3 regions of the Rhizobium sp. 05L429 genome follow, and region 1 is predicted to be linked to each of the others. Evidence: riboswitches for the same ligand, from Rfam matches in the RefSeq annotation. Region 1 holds a riboswitch; each other region holds the start of a gene.
What was found. A riboswitch is a leader RNA that binds a small molecule or an ion and turns the genes downstream of it on or off. The one in region 1 is predicted to bind cobalamin.
Positions count from the first base shown of each region.

Region 2: another riboswitch for cobalamin. It lies ahead of nrdH (glutaredoxin-like protein NrdH); the one in region 1 lies ahead of cobU (bifunctional adenosylcobinamide kinase/adenosylcobinamide-phosphate guanylyltransferase).
Region 3: another riboswitch for cobalamin. It lies ahead of AC1DNW_RS14415 (ABC transporter substrate-binding protein); the one in region 1 lies ahead of cobU (bifunctional adenosylcobinamide kinase/adenosylcobinamide-phosphate guanylyltransferase).

Region 1 is NZ_JBFTNV010000014.1:18,239-21,509, reverse strand. It holds gene cobN (cobaltochelatase subunit CobN) at 1-427, opposite strand, end outside; gene cobW (cobalamin biosynthesis protein CobW) at 437-1,483, opposite strand; gene cobU (bifunctional adenosylcobinamide kinase/adenosylcobinamide-phosphate guanylyltransferase) at 1,488-1,997, opposite strand; cobalamin riboswitch at 2,453-2,601, opposite strand; gene AC1DNW_RS16450 (chloride channel protein) at 2,809-3,271, shown strand, end outside.
Region 2 is NZ_JBFTNV010000040.1:34,399-37,669, forward strand. It holds gene metE (5-methyltetrahydropteroyltriglutamate--homocysteine S-methyltransferase) at 1-546, shown strand, start outside; cobalamin riboswitch at 723-949, shown strand; gene nrdH (glutaredoxin-like protein NrdH) at 1,216-1,437, shown strand; gene nrdI (class Ib ribonucleoside-diphosphate reductase assembly flavoprotein NrdI) at 1,451-1,864, shown strand; gene nrdE (class 1b ribonucleoside-diphosphate reductase subunit alpha) at 1,843-3,271, shown strand, end outside.
Region 3 is NZ_JBFTNV010000011.1:180,284-183,554, reverse strand. It holds gene AC1DNW_RS14425 (ABC transporter ATP-binding protein) at 1-149, opposite strand, end outside; gene AC1DNW_RS14420 (iron ABC transporter permease) at 146-1,186, opposite strand; gene AC1DNW_RS14415 (ABC transporter substrate-binding protein) at 1,183-2,214, opposite strand; cobalamin riboswitch at 2,395-2,677, opposite strand; gene AC1DNW_RS14410 (metallochaperone AztD) at 2,733-3,271, opposite strand, start outside.

The sequences.
Region 1 (3,271 bases):
CGATCAGATACCCCCAGAGCGCATTGAGATCATCGAGCGCCACATTCGAAAACGGCGTCAGCCCCGCATCCGGCCGCGCATCCCCCGGCAGCACCGCAATCAGCGCCCCGTTGCGGGCGGCAACCGCATGCAACGCCTCCAGCGCATAATGGAAATAGCTCGCCCCACCCAGCGCCCGCACGATGATCAGCTTCGCATGCCGCGCCGTGCGCTCGATATAGGTATCGACCGACATCGGATGCTTCAGGCTCATCAGGCTCGCAAGCCTCAGCGAATGCCCCGTCACTCCGCCGCCATGAGCCGCGGCGATTGCCGCAAGCTCGGTGTCGGCGGCAGAGAGGAACAGGATATCGCCCGGCGACTGGCCGAGGTCGATGGCCTCGTCCCCGTCGCTGATCGTTCCCTGTTGAGCCAGAAGCAGATGCATCGAAACTCCTTAGACCAGCGCCACGATCGCCTTGCGCACCGCGTCCTGATCCATCTCGTGCAGGCCGATGACGACGAGGCGCGTGCTGCGTGCTTCGCCCGGCGCCCAGGCGCGGTCGAAATACTGGTCGATGCGGGCACCCACGGCCTGCAGCTGCAAGCGCATCGGCTTGCCGGAGACATCGATGAAGCCCTTGAGGCGCAGCACGTCATGCTCGGCGATAATGCGCTTCAGCTTCTCGACGAAACCTGATGTATCGGCGATAGCGCCGAGCTCGACGACGAAACTGTCGAATTCGTCGTGATCGTGCGGCGTACCGTCCTCATGCTCCAGCTCGTGATGGGACTTGCGGTTGACGATATCGTCTTCCGTGCCGATGCCGAGGCCGAGCAGCACGCTTGCCGGCACGTCGCCATTTTTCGCTTCGATCATCACAGGCTTGCGGGCGATGCGCGAGGCGACTTCTCTTTTCACACGGCTAAGGCCGTCAGCGTCGATCAGATCGGTCTTGTTGAGCACGATGAGGTCGGCGCAGGTCAGCTGATCCTCGAAGAGCTCCTCGATCGGGCTTTCATGATCGAGCGATTCATCCTCGACGCGGCGTGCATCGACGGCATCATGGTCATCGGCAAACCGCCCGGCGGCGACGGCCGCGCTATCGACCACGGTGATGACGCCGTCAACGGTGACTTCGCTGCGAATATCCGGCCAGTTGAAAGCGGCTACCAGCGGCTGCGGCAAAGCAAGACCCGAGGTTTCGATGACGATATGATCAGGGCGCTGCTCGCGCTCCAGAAGCTTCGTCATGGTCGGAATGAAATCGTCGGCCACCGTGCAGCAGATGCAGCCATTGGTGAGTTCAATGATATCGTCCTCGGTGCAGTTCTCCGCCCCGCAGCCCTTCAGCACATCACCATCGACGCCGAGATCGCCGAACTCGTTGATGATGAGCGCAATCTTCTTGCCGCCGGCATTGGTGAGCAGGTTGCGGATCATGGTCGTCTTGCCGGCGCCGAGGAAGCCGGTGATTACGGTTGCGGGGATTTTCTGCTGCATGGAACTAACCCTTCATTTTCAGCGGCAGTCCTGCCGCGATAAAATAGACATCCGCGGCTTCTGCCGCGATCATTTGGTGCAGCCGGCCGGCATGGTCGCGGAACTCCCGCGCCATGCGATTCTCGGGCACGATACCGAGACCGACTTCATTGGAAACGATGACGAGCCGCGCCTTTGCCGTAGGAAGCCAGGTGGCAAGGGCGGCGGACTGGGCGGCGATATCGCGCTCGTCCATCATCAGGTTGGTGAGCCACAGTGTCAGGCAGTCGACGAGAACAGCCCTGCCCTCGCCGTCGATGGCGGCAAGGCGTTCGGTCAGATCCAGCGGCTCCTCATGCGTGGTCCAGGAAGGGCCGCGGTCGGCCTTGTGCTGGTCGATGCGCGCCCGCATTTCGTCGTCCCAGGCGCGGCCGGTGGCGATGTAGTGGCGGTCGAGGCCGCTGGCTGTCACGAGGTTTTCGGCAAAGCGGGATTTGCCGGAGCGGGCACCGCCGAGGATGAAGGTGGCGGTCATGCTCGGACGACCCTCGCAGAAAGCGCCGAACACAAGCAAAGCGTCAAATGACAGGAGTACCCTGCGGCCCCCTCATCCGACCCTTCGGGCCACCTTCTCCCCGCGGGGGAGAAGGGGAAACCCCACCGCACCACCAGAGGCAGCGCTGAATCATATCCTTCAGCCAAGACAACCTCCGTGCTGGCAGCGGGTGAATACCCAGAATGGGCATTATGCCCGGCACGGATGGCAGGTCTCCTGGCTCGCAGTTGTCGGCGGCGACCGGGGCGACCGTTTACGGTCGCCCCTGATCGTGCCAGCGGATCTGCCTCGCCTTCCCGGCTGCATCTCGTGAAAAGGCGGACGATTCGTAGAATTGGAGGCGTCCTGCCCCGGCTGATCACGATGCATTTCCAGTGGCTTTTCCGGCACCTGTCCCGCCTTGCCCGCCTGCACCACGCAGGCTGCCGACGCAGCAGTCGAAATGCCGGATGGAAGACCCTGACTGCTCTACAGTCGCGGGGTCGGCTGTGATGAAAGCGCCCGGTTTGGGTCCGCCCCGTCACATTCCCTTTTCATCCGGAAGGCGTAACGCCGATCCGGAACCATCCATTATGTCTATTCATGGTTAGGCCCCCGCCCCCGCCATGTCAATTGGCGCACTGGGTGCATACAGCCCTCATCTCGACTTAGACTACAGATATTATCGTCTTTAATCAAAGGCTTACGTCACAAAAACTTTACGGCCCGGCCGGTATTTCGCCGCAATTGCCGCTCATGCGGATGGCGGCCCCGCCCTTGACCTGCACTCCTGCTGCCTAGTTTCCCCATGATGCTCTCCCGAATGGATATCCGCCGCCTCGGCCCTCTTGGCACAGTCCTCGATCCGGGACGCATGCGCGCGCTCGTCCGACATAGCGAAATGGGCATGGTCTTTGCCGGCGCGCTCGTCGGTATCGCCTCGGGGCTTGCGGTCACCGCCATGAGCTACGTCTCGGAGGAGATGCACAGGCTGATCTTCGGCATCGACGGCACGACGAGGCTCAGCGCCTCGCAGATCGACAACAAGTTCCTGCTGATGGCCGCCCCGGTTGCCGGCGGCATGCTGCTCGGCCTGCTCATCTTCATTCTCGCCAGATGGCGCAAGAAGCCGATGGTCGACCCGATCGAGGCGAATGCGCTGCATGGCGGCCGCCTGTCGCTGACGGACAGCATCCTCGTCGCCATCCAGAATCTTGTCTCCAATGGTTTCGGCGCATCTGTGGGGCTGGAAGCGGGCTATACGCAGCTTGCCG
Region 2 (3,271 bases), on a different contig from region 1:
CTGGCGATCCGCGACGAGGTGTTTGATCTCGAACAGGCGGGTGCGGCGATGATCCAGATCGACGAGGCGGCCCTTCGCGAAGGTCTGCCGTTGCGCAAAGTGGACTGGAAGACCTATCTCGACTGGGCGGTGGAAAGCTTCCGCCTGTGCTCATCCGGTGTTTCCGACGAAACCCAGATCCACACGCATATGTGCTACTCGGAGTTCAATCAGATTATCGACGCCATTGCGGCCATGGATGCCGACGTGATTTCCATCGAGACCTCACGCTCGAAGATGGAACTGCTGGAAGCCTTCCGCAGCTATAAATATCCGAACGAGATCGGTCCCGGCGTTTATGACATCCATTCGCCGCGCGTTCCCGATGTCGAGGAAATGGCCGAGCTTCTGACGCTGGCGCGCGAGCGTCTGACGGATGGACAGCTCTGGATCAATCCCGATTGCGGATTGAAGACCCGTAAGTGGGAAGAAGTGCGCCCGGCGCTCGTCAACATGGTGGCCGCCGCCCGGCTGTTACGTGGTGCCGCAGTGATGACTCACGTCTGAGCGCCTGTTCGATTCCTGGAGAGCCGGCTATAGGTCGGCTCTCGCCTCGGCGGCCTTCTCCACAGCCTGCTGCTGTTAACCAGCCGTTATCCATGTTTTTCACAGGAATGTAGCAATTTCAAACATGCCGTAACGCGACGCACAAACCATCCGTTGACGTCAACTTCGATTCGAGTACTATATCTAGTGTTCAAGGTTCCTTCGATTCGTCAGGATTGAGGGCTAAGACGGGAATACGGTGCGTTTTGCCATGAAGGCGAAACAAGGCCGGAGCTGCCCCCGCAACTGTAAGCGGCGAGCAACTGTCCGATTTCAGGTCACTGAGGCATGATGCTTTGGGAAGGCTGCGGGCAGGGTGCTTCGACCCGCGAGCCAGGAGACCTGCCTTGAACGAGAAACGTCCACGGGCGGGGTGTCCGGAAGGTTGTGTGCATGTCAGGCGGATCAAATCCGCACCTGTTGCGCTGCCCCGAACGTCCGCATGAGCACTTCGGGGTTGAAGTCATGTTGAGAGCATCAAAACCGCCGCCGATGCACATCCTGCGAGGGATAATGCCAGGCGTGTAGAGCGCCAACTTTGTCAGATCATTCTCAAGCGTTGCCCCGGACGCCGTAAGGCGCCCGACCCTAGTTCTGCGTCCGGAATCCATTGACATCACGAGGAACATGATGAGCGTTACCGTTTACAGCAAGCCTGCCTGCGTTCAGTGCACCGCGACCTACCGCGCCCTCGACCGTCTGGGCGTAGACTATGAAATCATCGACATTTCCGAAGATGCCGACGCGCTCGATCGCGTGCGCGGCATGGGCTACATGCAGGTTCCGGTCGTCGTTGCCGGTGAGAACCATTGGGCGGGCTTCCGCCCTGATATGATCAGCGCGCTCTCCTGATCGGAGAAGAACGGTGGGCCTGATCGTCTATTATTCCAGCCGGTCCGAAAATACCCATCGTTTCGTCGAGAAGCTGGGACTGCGCGCGGCGCGCATTCCCGTAGGCGCTGAAGACATCCACATCCGCGAACCCTATGTGCTGATCTCGCCCACCTATTGCGGGGATGGCGGCCCAGGGGTCGTAAAGGGGGCCGTGCCCAAGCAGGTGATCCGTTTCCTCAACGATGCGGAAAACCGCTCCAACATCCGTGGCGTCATTGCTGCGGGCAACAGCAATTTCGGCGAGACCTACGGGCTTGCCGGCGACGTGATCTCGCAGAAGTGCCAGGTGCCGTACCTCTACCGGTTCGAGCTTCTGGGGACTGCCGAGGATGTCGCCAATGTCAAAGACGGGATGGGACGATTTTGGACACGGGGACAAATCTGACGCGGGATGCGGGCGCAAAACCGCTAAAGGCAGCGGACGTGCTGGATTATCACGCGCTGAACGCAATGCTGAACCTCTATGACGAGCTGGGCAAGATCCAGCTCGACAAGGATCGCATGGCGGCCAAGCAGTATTTCCTGCAGCACGTGAACCAGAACACGGTGTTCTTCCATAATCTCCGGGAGAAACTCGATTATCTGGTCACGGAAGGTTATTACGAGCAGGAAGTGCTCGATCAGTATTCCTTCAATTTCGTCCGCGACCTCTTCGACGAAGCCTATGCCAAGAAGTTCCGTTTCCCGACTTTCCTCGGCGCCTTCAAATACTACACCAGCTATACGCTGAAGACATTCGACGGAAAGCGCTATCTCGAGCGCTACGAAGATCGTATCTGCATGGTGGCACTGGCGCTTGCCCGAGGCGATGAGCAGCTCGCCCGCGATCTAGTCGAGGAGATCATTACCGGCCGTTTCCAGCCGGCAACGCCGACCTTCCTCAACGCCGGCAAGAAGCAGCGCGGCGAGCTCGTCTCCTGCTTCCTGCTGCGCGTCGAAGACAATATGGAATCAATCGGCCGCTCCATCAATTCGGCGCTGCAGCTTTCCAAGCGCGGCGGCGGGGTAGCGCTTTCGCTGACCAATATTCGCGAGTCCGGCGCGCCGATCAAGCAGATCGAAAACCAGTCTTCCGGTATCATCCCGGTCATGAAGCTGCTGGAAGACAGCTTTTCCTATGCCAACCAGCTCGGTGCTCGGCAGGGTGCGGGTGCCGTCTATCTCAACGCCCACCATCCCGACATCATGCGCTTCCTCGATACCAAGCGCGAAAATGCCGACGAAAAGATCCGCATCAAGACGCTGTCGCTCGGCGTCGTCGTGCCCGACATCACCTTCGAGCTCGCCAAGAACAATGAGGATATGTACCTCTTCTCGCCCTATGACGTGGAGCGGGTCTATGGCGTGCCCTTTACCGAGATATCGGTGACGGAAAAGTACCGCGAGATGGTGGCGGATGCCCGTATCACCAAGAAGAAGATCAAGGCGCGCGAATTCTTCCAGGTGATTGCGGAGATCCAATTCGAGAGCGGCTATCCCTACATCATGTTCGAAGACACGGTGAACCGGGCAAACCCGATCGCCGGCCGCATCAGCATGAGCAATCTCTGCTCGGAAATCCTGCAGGTCAGCGAAGCGAGTGAATTCAACGACGACCTTTCCTATAAGGTGATGGGCAAGGATATCTCCTGCAATCTCGGCTCGTTGAATATCGCCATGGCGATGGATTCGTCCGATTTCGGCAAGACGATCGAGACCTCGATCCGGGCGCTGACAGCCGTTTCTGACATGAGTCATATCTCCTCGGTGCCGTCGATCGAGAAGGGCAATGATGACAGCCACGCGATCGGCC
Region 3 (3,271 bases), on a different contig from region 1:
CGGCAGATCAGGCGGAGCAGACTCGATTTTCCGGAGCCGTTCGGCCCGAGCAGGCCGAGCACCTTGCCCTTTTTGACCGATATGCTGACGCCATTGACGATGACGGTATTGCCGGCGGCATAGGTGACCTTGTCGACTGATATGCTCATGCGCTTCTCCGCACGCGATAAAGGATGATGGCGAAGGCCGGGGCGCCGAAGAGCGCGGTGACGACGCCGATCGGCAGGATCTGCTGCGGAATGATGATGCGCGAGACGATGTCGGCGCCGACCATGAAGATCGCCCCGCCAAGCGCTGTCGCCGGCAGCAGGCGGCCATGGGCTGGGCCGACCAGGAAGCGGGCGGCATGGGGAATGACGAGGCCGACGAAGCCGATGGAGCCGACCATGCTGACGACGCTTGCGGTCATCGTAGCCGTGACGGCGAGCAGGGTGAACTGCACCCGGCGCACGGCGATGCCGAGGGAAGCTGCGGCATCCGTGCCGAAGGCGAAGGCATCCAGCGCACGCACATGGGCAAGGCAGATGACGAAGCCTGTCAGTGCGACCGGCAGGGAGAGATAGACATCCGGCCAGCGCACGCCGCTCAGCGACCCCAACAGCCAGAAGAGCACGCCGCGGGCCTGTTCTGCATTGGCCGACGTGGTGACGATATAGGAGGTCAGCGCATTGAAGAGCTGCGAGCCCGCCACGCCGCAGAGAATGATGCGCTCGCTGGTGCCGCCCACACCGGCTGCCAGAATGCCGACCAGCAGGAAGGCAATGACGGCGCCGATGAAGGCGCCGGCGGAGAGGCTGAGCACGCCATAGCCGAAGCCTGATATCATGACGCAGACGGCCCCGGTAGAGGCGCCGGCCGAAATGCCGAGCACATAGGGTTCGGCGAGCGGATTGCGCAGCAGCGCCTGCAACACCGTGCCGCAGAGCGCCAGCGACGCACCGGCACTGGCCGCCACCAGCGCGCGGCTGAGGCGGTAATCCCAGACGATGCCCTGATGAATGCGGCTGAGTTCGAATGCCGTGCCGAACAGGCGGTTGGACACCGCCTTTGCCGTGGTGGCGAGAGGAATGGCGATCTCGCCTATAGACACGGCAAGGCTCACCACCAGCCCGAGCAGGACGAAGGCGGCGATGGTGAGCGCGGCGAGCGCCCACCATTTCCTCTGTCGCAAGGCAGCCTGGCTCACTGCGTCAGACCGAAGGACTTGATGCCCTTTGCGAGCGTTTCGATACCGTCGATCGTGCGGATCGTCGGGTTCATCGACTGCGCGTCCATCATGATGAAGCGCTTGTTTTTCACCGCATCGAGTTCACTGGTGACCGGATCATTCTCCAGGAAATCCACCTTCACCTTGGGATCGTCGGCGGCATAGCGACGGCGGTCCATGGTGGCTATGACGATGACAGCGGGATTGGCCTGCGCAATGGTTTCCCAACCGACGAGGGGCCATTCCTCTTCCGTGCTGACGACGTTTTTCGCGCCGAGCGTCTTCAGGATATAGGCCGGTGCGCTGTTCTTGCCGGCGATGAAGGCATCACCCTTGACCTCCTTACTGGAGAACCAGAAGACGACGGGCAGGTTCTTTGCGGCAGCGCCGGCAACGGATGCGGCGGCATCGGCCTCGCGCTTTTTCAGGTCGGCGATCAGCCTGTCGCCGCGGTCCTTGATGTCGAAGATTTCAGAGAGTTCGGTGATTTCCTGATAGATCAGGTCCATCGTGAACAACTCCTTGCGCACGCCATCACCGCCATCGGCGTTGATCTTGGCGACGCAATCGGCAGGCGCGACATAGGTGTTGATGCCGAGATCTTTGAACTGCTCGCGCTTGCCGACGGACCCCTGCGTACCGACATGCCATTCGAATTCGGCAGCCACCAGATCGGGCTCGACACCGACGACGGATTCGAAGCTCGGGTCATTGTCAGCCAGTCGTTTGATCCTGCTGTTGGCGTCGGCATATTGCGGCAGGACCGGGCCGACCCAGACGGCCGTGCCGGCGATCTTGTCGGCAAGGCCGAGCGAGAAGAGCACTTCGGTCATGCCTTGGCCGATCGAAACGATCTTGGCCGGTGCCTTGTCGAACGTGACCGGCTGGCCGCAATTGGTAAGGGTGAGGGGGTATCGGGTGGCGGCGAAGGCGGGGGCTGCGAGGCCGGCCAGGCAAAAGCCGGCGAGCCCGAGCGCAAGGGAAAAGCCTGGAAGTAACTGGCGCATTGGAAACTCTCGATCGGAAGGAAAAGGGCTAGCGGACGCCGGCGCGCGCAGATGCGTGAGCCAAGCGTGGAGGGAGAGGGCTAGCGGCGGGTGGTCCAATCGGGACGGATCGCATGCGGCAAGCGGCAGGGATTAAGGTCAATCATGTCTGCTCCTTGTCCGGGCATCCCCGCCCGGCTGATTGGATCGTGATTGACGGCAGGTCTCCTGGCTCACGGATGTCAGTCGGTCATCTGCCTTCCCGCGCTTTCGCACAGTGGCATGGCCCTGAGGCCTTGGAGTGACCGGCTCGCTTGTCATGTCCTGATATGAATGGCGCACCATACATTCCGGGATATAACCAGCAATCCGCTTACAGTTGCGGGGGCAGCCACGGTCTTGGTCCCTTTTGGGTCGTCCGCACCGTGTTCCCTATTAATCCCCTCGAAGCTCTCCTCGGGGAACCGTCGTCCTGATCTATGACGCCGCCGTGGGCGACGTCAAGCACCGGATGCAAAGTGTCCCGGGTCCGGAGCCGCTCAGTGGCTGGCGCCCGAGCCGCCGGCGGCGACGAGCGCGAAGGGTTGGCCGTCGACGGGGATCGTGCGCGTTTCCTTCAGCGTTTCGCTACTGACGAGGCGGATCAGGCTGTGGCGAGGATCGGTGATGGCGATATTATCGCCGGCCACGGCCAGCCGCGGCCGCGGATCGCGCCAATGCCCATCCTTGCTGTAGGGCTCCGTGACGGTTTCCGATCTGACGATCTCGCCCTTCACCGTATCGAGCAGGTGCAGCTTGCCGTCCTCGGTGAGGATATAGGCATTCTGGAACCGTGCCGGATCGAGCACGAAATCGACGCGGCGGGTCGGAAGGTCTATGACGCGGTAGGGTGTTTCGGTGCTGTCGGGATCGATCAGCACCACCTTGTCCTCCCCGTAATTGCCGAGGAAGAACTGCATGGAGCGCCCGCCGAGCAGGGTCGAGACCTTGCCTTGCGGCAGCGACGCGCCATAGCCGAGCATCTCCAGTTTGGGGCCTTTCGTGCCGCCGGGGCGGGCGACGAGCACGCCTTCCTCGC